One region of the Vibrio sp. V39_P1S14PM300 genome, then DNA from elsewhere that is predicted to be linked to it. Evidence: predicted binding sites of a transcription regulator. Region 1 holds the regulator's gene; the other holds the start of a gene.
The links. Region 1 encodes MetJ, which represses methionine synthesis genes. Its sites were predicted from a motif close to TTAGACNTNTANANGTCTAA; they were not measured.
Positions count from the first base shown of each region.

Region 2: metN (methionine ABC transporter ATP-binding protein MetN) is a predicted target of MetJ. The motif match lies at 1,924-1,943, and genes of this name have one in related genera.

Region 1 is NZ_WXWP01000179.1:18,636-23,063, reverse strand. Features, by position in the region: gene rpmE (50S ribosomal protein L31) at 131-349, shown strand; gene CAG65_RS09045 (malic enzyme-like NAD(P)-binding protein) at 730-2,007, shown strand; gene metJ (met regulon transcriptional regulator MetJ) at 2,081-2,401, opposite strand; gene CAG65_RS09035 (O-succinylhomoserine (thiol)-lyase) at 2,627-3,793, shown strand; gene CAG65_RS09030 (bifunctional aspartate kinase/homoserine dehydrogenase II) at 3,794-4,428, shown strand, end outside.
Region 2 is NZ_WXWP01000402.1:15,934-20,361, reverse strand. Features, by position in the region: gene treR (trehalose operon repressor TreR) at 1-827, opposite strand, end outside; gene CAG65_RS21020 (MliC family protein) at 878-1,228, opposite strand; gene gmhB (D-glycero-beta-D-manno-heptose 1,7-bisphosphate 7-phosphatase) at 1,273-1,824, opposite strand; gene metN (methionine ABC transporter ATP-binding protein MetN) at 2,039-3,073, shown strand; gene CAG65_RS21005 (methionine ABC transporter permease) at 3,063-3,740, shown strand; partial or broken gene CAG65_RS21000 (MetQ/NlpA family lipoprotein) at 3,778-4,428, shown strand, end outside.

The DNA.
Region 1 (4,428 bases):
ATTCATTACTATATCGCGCCTTAGGATATGGCTTGTCATACGACAGCGGTATCCGAACTGTGTTTTTTAACTACGTGTGGTGTCCGGCTCCGATTCGGATAGCGACACGGCCCAATATTGAGGTTCTCCCATGAAAGCTGGTATCCACCCAGAATACAAAGCAATTAAAGCGACTTGTTCTTGCGGTAACTCTTTTGAGTTCAACTCAACTCTGGCTAAAGAGTCAATCCACTTGGACGTATGTGACAAATGTCACCCATTCTACACTGGTAAGCAACGTATCGTTGATACTGGCGGCCGTGTTGATCGCTTTAACAAGCGTTTCGGTGCTCTATCAAGCAAGAAGTAATCACTTCTTCATGCCGAATATGAAAAAGGACGCTACGGCGTCCTTTTTTGATCAGCCGCTTCTTTCTTTGTTTTTCTCCTCCAGCAACGATATTCCGAAATACCCGTCCATTACCGGAGATTAATCCATCGCCACCGCAACAGCGCGAGTGATTACTCTTTGAGCTGGTCTTATCAGCGGCAATTTGCAGGGTTTTAATGACATGACTCGCAATCCTGCCTAGGAAGTTCTAATCACATCCATTAGAATGAAGACCCAAACCACCTGTTGCTTCCCAGCGCAATATGCTGTTTTTTGTCGCCGACGAAACGCTTTCGAGGTGGAATGGACTATTTCCCCGATTGAATTTCTAACAATTATTAAAGTGAGTACCTACACCTATGTCCGACGACAATCGCCAAGAATTGACCCCCGAAGAACAGCTGCGTCAACAAGCGCTTGATTATCATGCGTTTCCTGCGCCGGGAAAAATTTCCGTTGCTCTCACCACTCCAGCCGAAACGGCAAAAGATCTGGCGCTGGCATACAGCCCGGGCGTTGCGGAACCGGTGCGTGAAATCGCCCAGAATGCCGATAACGTGTACAAGTACACCGCCAAAGGCAACATGGTCGCTGTGATCTCCAACGGAACAGCAATTCTTGGCCTGGGTAATCTGGGACCACTTGCATCGAAACCTGTTATGGAAGGTAAAGCCCTGCTGTTTAAACGCTTTGCTGGCCTTGATTCGATTGATATTGAAGTAAAACACCGCACGATCGACGAATTTGTCGACACCGTAGCTAATATTGCCGACACGTTTGGCGGCATCAACCTGGAAGACATCAAAGCGCCGGACTGTTTTGAGATTGAAAAACGTCTGATCGAACGCTGTGATGTTCCGGTTTTTCACGACGACCAACACGGCACCGCCATCGTCACCGCGGCGGGTATGCTTAACGCGATCGAACTGCAGGGCAAAAAACTGGAAGACGCGGTGATTGTGTGTCTCGGTGCTGGCGCGGCGGCTGTGGCGTGTATGGAGCTGCTGATCAAATGTGGCGCCATGCGTGAGAAGATCTACATGCTGGACCGTAAAGGTGTGATTCATACCCGTCGTGATGATCTCAACGAATACAAACAACTGTTCGCCAACAACACCGACAAACGCACCCTGGAAGACGTGATCGAAGGTGCCGATCTGTTCCTCGGCGTGTCAGGTCCGAACCTACTGTCACCGGAAGCGCTCGAACTGATGGCTGACAAGCCAGTGGTCTTCGCCTGTTCCAACCCGGATCCGGAAATCAAACCAGAGCTGGCGCGCGCGGTGCGTCAGGATCTGATCATGGGTACCGGTCGCAGTGACTACCCGAACCAGGTCAACAACGTGCTGTGTTTCCCATTCATTTTCCGTGGTGCGCTGGATGTTCGTGCCAGCGAAATCAATGACGAGATGAAGCTGGCTGCGGTTGACGCTATCCGTGAACTGGCCAAAGAGCCGGTGCCAGCAGAAGTTCTGACCGCGGCCGGAGTGGAGAAACTCGAGTTTGGTCCAGATTACATCATTCCAAAACCGATGGACTCTCGCCTGCTGCCACGCGTAGCCAAAGCGGTTGCTCAGGCCGCGGTGGATTCAGGTGTGGCGCGCATCGCGATGCCAGACAACTACATGGCAGGGTAATTCGCCCCATAGCGACACAAAAAAGGTTGGCGAAGGCCAACCTTTTTTCTTTCCGGTGATGATGAGGTGACGCTTACTCGTCGTCAAATGCCTCAAATTCGATGCCCATCGCGGTCATGATCGCTTTGGCTTCAGTCGGGATTTCGTCCGGACGGTCTTTGCGCAAATCTTCATCAGTCGGTAACGGCTGACCGGTGTACGCGTGCAGAAACGCTTCACACAGCAATTCACTGTTCGTCGCATGGCGCAGGTTATTGATCTGGCGGCGAGTACGTTCGTCTGTTAACACCTTCAATACTTTCAGCGGAATAGATACGGTGATCTTCTTGACTTGCTCACTTTTCTTGCCGTGTTCCGCGTATGGGCTAATGTATTCACCATTCCAGTCTGCCATTGCGCACCTTCGTTATTGTCATCTGTATAAAGAAAAATTAGGAAAGCTGAATTTTAGCGGGATTTAAGGCTATAAGCAAAGACATATAGACGTCTAGAAGTGTTGACGTCTTAATTTTTGAAAAGTAAAGTGGTGGCAATGGAGATGGAAAACGCCCTGATGTCACGATTTAGGTATAGCGTAATCCAACAGACAAGTCATCACCTGTTTCGAAAGGAAAGCCTCATGAGCACCCGCAAGCCAGCCACAATCGCGGTACGTACTGGTATCGAATCCGACACCCAGCATCACGCAGTCGTTCCCCCGATCTATTTGTCGACCAATTATGGCTTCCCGGCCTTTGGTGAAGTCCCCCAATACGACTATACCCGTTCAGGCAACCCCAATCGTGGCCTGCTGGAAAAAGCGCTGTATGAGCTTGAATCGGGTCAGGGCGCAGTCGTGACCAACTGCGGGACCTCAGCCCTCAATTTGTGGGTATCCGCTTTCCTTGGTCCGGACGATCTGATCGTGGCACCGCACGATTGCTACGGCGGCACATACCGTTTATTCAATACCCGGGCACAAAAAGGTGATTTTCAGGTTGCGTTTGTCGATCAATCCGACGACGCGGCACTGGAGGCCGCACTGGCCAAACGTCCCAAACTCATTCTGCTGGAAACCCCATCCAACCCGCTAGTGCGCGTAGTGGACATCGCCAAAGTATGCGAGAAAGCCAAACAATCCGGCACCCTGGTCGGGGTCGACAACACCTTTTTGACTCCGGTGTTCCAAAAGCCACTTGAGCTCGGCGCTGACTTTGTGATCCACTCCACCACTAAGTTCATCAACGGTCACTCTGATGTGATTGGCGGCGTGGTGATCACCAAATCAGTGCAACACGCCGAAGATCTGGCCTGGTGGGGCAACTGCATCGGCGCTACGGGCACTCCGTTTGACAGCTACATGACCTTACGCGGGATCCGCACACTTGGCGCCCGGATGCGCGTGCATGAGGAAAGCTCACGCGAAATTCTGCGTTATCTGCAAGCTCAGCCTATGGTCCGCAAAATCTACCACCCAAGTCTGCCAGAACATCCCGGCCATGAGATCGCCAAAAAGCAGCAAAGCGGATTCGGCTCAATGCTCAGCTTCGAATTTTCTGGCTCGTTTGAACAACTGAAATATTTCGTCGGCCAGTTAAGCCTGTTTTCGCTGGCGGAGTCGCTCGGCGGTGTCGAAAGCCTGATCTGCCACCCAGCCTCGATGACACACCGAGCCATGGGAGAAGCGGCACTGACGGAAGCCGGCGTATCACAGCAACTGCTGCGGCTATCGGTCGGGCTGGAAGACGTCAGCGACCTGATTGCCGATCTGGATCACGCCTTTACGCAAGCAAAGGAGGCACTGTAAATGACGCCCTTCCGTCAACTGCACAAATTCGGCGGCAGCAGCCTGGCCGATCCGGAGTGCTATCGCCGCGTGGTGACCATTCTCAGAGAATATTCAGGCAACGACGATCTGGTGGTCGTGTCTGCCGCCGGCAAAACCACCAACCGTTTAATTGAGTTCACCGATGCGCTCAACAAAGACGGTCGTCTGGCACACGAGGTCCTGCAGTCCCTGCGTCAATATCAGTCGGAACTGATTGAGGACTTGTTGGACGGCGACAGCCGCGAACAGTGTCTGGCCCAACTGCATGATGAATTCAGCTCACTCGGTGAGCTGACTGCGCCGCTAACGGAGTCCAGCCGCGCCGCTGTGCTGGGTCACGGAGAAGTATGGTCATCCCGCCTTCTGGCGGCCCTGTTGAACGCCAGTGATATGCAGGCAGTGGCTCAGGACGCGCGCGCGTTTCTGCGTGCGGAGGCCGGTACCCAGCCGGAAATCGATCGCGGCAGCTCCTATCCTCTGGTCAAAGATGTGCTGGCTCAGCATGCCCATCACCGTGTGGTGATCACCGGCTTTATGGCGCAAGACACCCAAGGCCATACGGTTTTGCTTGGTCGCAATGGCTCCGATTACTCGGCGACCATCATCGGTGCGCT
Region 2 (4,428 bases), on a different contig from region 1:
TTAGGAAACAGAAACGCCAGCAGTGGGCTGCCCCCCACCCCGGTGACCATCACGTCTTCACGTTCAAGCTCTTGCAGACGTTTAATCACCCCCAATGCCAGCGTATCACTGGCGCAGACGATGGCTTGGGTTTTAGCGTTGAGCACGTGATCCACCAGCTGATAGGCACTGTGGTGATCCAGCTGACCAGTTTGATATGCAGGCGTCATATCGTGGGCCTGACTCCACTCCAGATACGCACTGAGTCTCTGCTGACCGGTGGTCAGATCGCTGGCTTCCACCCCAATAAAGGCAATGTGTTGCAACCCTTTGGCTCGGAGGTGTTCCAGTGCCGCCACAATCACTCCGTGATTGTCATAGTTGATTGACGAGACCAGTTCGGTATTCATCGCAATCACCACGGCTTTTTCCTGCCATAGGCTCAACGGGGCGGTGTCCATATCCGCAAAGCCGAACACGATCACGCCATCGACATTGCGCTTTTTCAGCACACTGAGGTGCTCATTGGTTTTGTGGCGATCGAACTGACTTTCCATGATGACAGCGTCATAGCCTTCCGCATACAGTGCTTGCAGCATGCTACCGACGGCTTTATTTTCTGACGGTGACTCTAGGCGGGAAATGATCACCCCGACCACTTTCTGGCTGCCACCACGCATCGACTGCGCCGATTTCGATGGCACGTACCCGTGCGCCGCAATCACCTGCTCCACTTTCTGCCGGGTTTCCGGCTTGACTTTAGGGTCATTGGTCAGCACACGCGACACCGTGGATTTACCGACGCCGGCCAGTTGGGCAATATCGAGAATGGTCAGCTTTTTACTCATAAGGCAGAAACTAAATCAGGAGAGAAGCGGGCCGGACGGCCCGCCGGGCATTATTGCTGTTGTGGGAAGTCTTCGGTCACACAGTTGCGGAAAAAAGTGTCACCAACTTGCAGGCGGGCACCGTCACCTTTGGCATGCAGATCCACATCCATGCCTTCACCCTGCTCATTGGCTAGGATGTACCGGATGCCTGAGCCAGCGGGGACTTGCGTCAAGGCATAATCCTGGCCGTCAACCCGCACCGTTGCTTTGTCTTGTTGCGAATAGTCCGCGTCAAAAGCCATCTTTGCATCACAGCTGTAATGCAGGAAGTTTTCACCAGCCTGAGACGACGTATTGCCCGATTGAGCACATCCAAACAGCACAACGCTGGCCGCTGCAGCAATCAGAGTTTTGTTCATATTATTGTTCTCCAGAAATATAAGGGTCTTACCGAAACCTTAGACTATTTTGTCAGATAACCCGGAACGTCACGGATACTGTCCAGAACGACATCAGCCAACGCTTCTCCCTGCTCAGTTACAGGTTTTCCGGTGCGCACTAACACTTTGGTGCCCACGCCCGCTGCGTCCGCCGCCATCAGGTCTTCGGCTTTGTCGCCTACCATAACGGAGTTCGCCATATCGATATTGAGAAAATCACGCGCCGAGATAAACATCCCCGGCTTAGGCTTGCGGCAGTCGCAATCTTCTTTGTATTTACCCTGTCCGTGTTCCGGATGGTGTGGGCAGTAGTAAATGCCGTCGAACTCCACACCGTTGTCAGCAAAGTTCCAATCCATCCACTGGGTCAGTGACAAAAAGCGCTCTTCGCTGAATTTACCGCGGGCGATACCGGACTGGTTGGTCACCAGCACCAGCTGATACCCCATCTGCTGAAGCGCCCTGGCGGCTTCAAACACGCCCTCAATGAACTCAAAATCATGTTCATCATGAACGTAACCGTGATCAACGTTAATCACACCATCACGATCCAAAAAGACTGCAGGTTTCGCCACAATGTATTTCTCTTTCAACTTTCAATAGTTATCAATTATTGCACGCTTTATTTCTTTCATCATCCTCTAATTATTCGGGCTATAAAGGCGGATAACCATTTAGACGTCTAGACGTAAAAATATCTATTGACTTAAATCAACGAAACCCATAGCATCGACTGGTCATTGAGATTCAAGTCAAAATAATATGCTGCGATAACGCACAGGTTGGAACATGATTGAGATTAACCAAGTCAACAAAGTCTTCTATCAGGGCAGTAAGGAAATTCTGGCTCTGAAAGACATCAATCTCCACATTGCCCAGGGGACCATTTTCGGTGTCATCGGTTCATCAGGGGCCGGCAAAAGTACCTTGATCCGCTGTGTAAACATGCTCGAAGAGCCAACATCGGGCTCTGTGGTCGTGGATGGGGTGGATCTGACCCAACTGTCCAAATCGCAACTGAGTGAAGCCCGACGTAACATCGGCATGATTTTCCAGCACTTTAACCTGCTGTCATCGCGCAGCGTATTCGATAATGTCGCGCTGCCGCTTGAGCTGGCGGGAGCGGACAACACGCACATTGAGCGTAAAGTCAGTGAATTACTGAAATTGGTCGGCCTGGCCGATAAACGCGACAGCTACCCATCCAACCTCAGTGGCGGTCAAAAACAGCGTGTCGCGATCGCCCGGGCTCTGGCGAGCGACCCTAAGGTTCTGCTGTGTGACGAAGCTACCAGCGCACTGGATCCGGCCACCACCCAGTCTATTCTGGAACTGCTCAAAGAAATTAACCGCAAGCTCAATATCACCATTTTGCTGATCACCCACGAGATGGACGTCGTGAAGAGCATCTGTCACGAGGTAGCGATCATCGGGGATGGCGAACTGGTTGAAAAAGGCACCGTGGGGGAAATTTTTGCCCATCCGAAAACCGAGCTGGCGCATGAATTCATCCGTTCAACACTGGATCTGTCGATCCCGGACGATTATCAGGCACGCCTGCAATCTCAACGTGTTGAAGGCAGCTACCCTCTGGTACGACTGGAGTTCACCGGCGCCACTGTTGATGCGCCGCTCATGTCGCAGATATCACGTAAGTTTAATATTGACGTCAGTATCCTAAGCTCTGATCTGGATTACGCTGGTGGTGTAAAATTCGGCATGATGGTGGCGGAACTGTTTGGTAACGAAAGCGACGACAACGCCGCGATCGACTATCTGCGTGAACACAATGTAAAAGTTGAGGTACTGGGTTATGTCCTTTAAAACACTCTCTGACTGGCTGAGCCTCAATGGCGATTTGTTACTGGGTGCAACCTGGGAAACCCTGTACATGGTGGCAGTTGCCGGCATCGTCGGTTTTGCGGTTGGCATTCCGCTTGGCGTGATTTTGCACACCAGCAAAAAAGGCGGCCTGCTGGAAAACCCAACCCTGAATAAAGTATTGGGTGCGATCGTTAACGTCGGCCGTTCGGTACCTTTTTTGGTCCTGATGGTCGCGATCATTCCGGTCACCAAACTGCTGGTCGGCACCTTTATCGGCACCACCGCCGCGATCGTTCCACTGACCATCGGCGCCATTCCTTTTGTGGCCCGCCTGATTGAAGGCGCGCTGCTGGAAGTGCCGACCGGCTTGGTAGAGGCCGCGCAATCCATGGGGGCGACGCCACTGCAGATCATCAACAAAGTGCTGCTGCCAGAGGCGCTGCCAACCATCGTCAATTCTGTCACCATCACATTAGTCACTCTGGTCAGCTATTCTGCTATGGCAGGTACCGTGGGTGGCGGCGGTCTCGGCGATGTCGCAATTCGCTACGGTTTCCACCGTTACGATGTGGTGATCATGGCGGTCACTGTCGTGATGCTGATCGTTCTGGTTCAGATTATTCAGTCAATTGGTGACCATATCGTGCGCCGCGTTGATCACAGATAAATTCAAAAAGATTCGATTTATAACAAGGAGATAGTCAATGAAATTTAATCTTAAAGGTGTACTTGCCATCGCAGCTGCTGCCTCTGCTCTGATTCTTTTCTGGCTGTGGTGACAAACAGGCCGACACCAGTAAAATCAAAGTCGGTGTCATGGCTGGTGCGGAAGCTCAGGTCGCGGAAGTGGCGGCGAAAGTGGCAAAAGAAAAATACGGCCTGGACGTAGAACTGGTGACATTTACCGATTACGTCACGCCTAATGCCGCACTGGATGACGGTTCCGTTGACGTCAATGCGTTCCAACACAAACCGTATCTGGATCAGCAAATCACCGATCGTGGTTACAAGCTGGCAATCGCTGGCAACACCTTTGTTTACCCTATCGCGGGCTACTCGAAGCAAGTGAAATCTGTCGACGATATCCAGGACGGTGCGCGCATCGCTGTACCGAACGATCCTACTAACCTGGGTCGCTCACTGCTGCTACTCGAGCAACAAGGCCTGATCAAACTTCGTGAAGGTGCGGGGCTGCTGGCCACGGTTCGTGACATCGTAGAAAATCCGAAGAACATTCAGATTGTCGAACTGGACGCGGCGCAGCTACCACGCTCTCTGGACGATGTGGCCCTGTCGATCATCAACACCACCTACGCCAGCTCAATCAATCTGACACCACAAAAAGACGGTGTGTT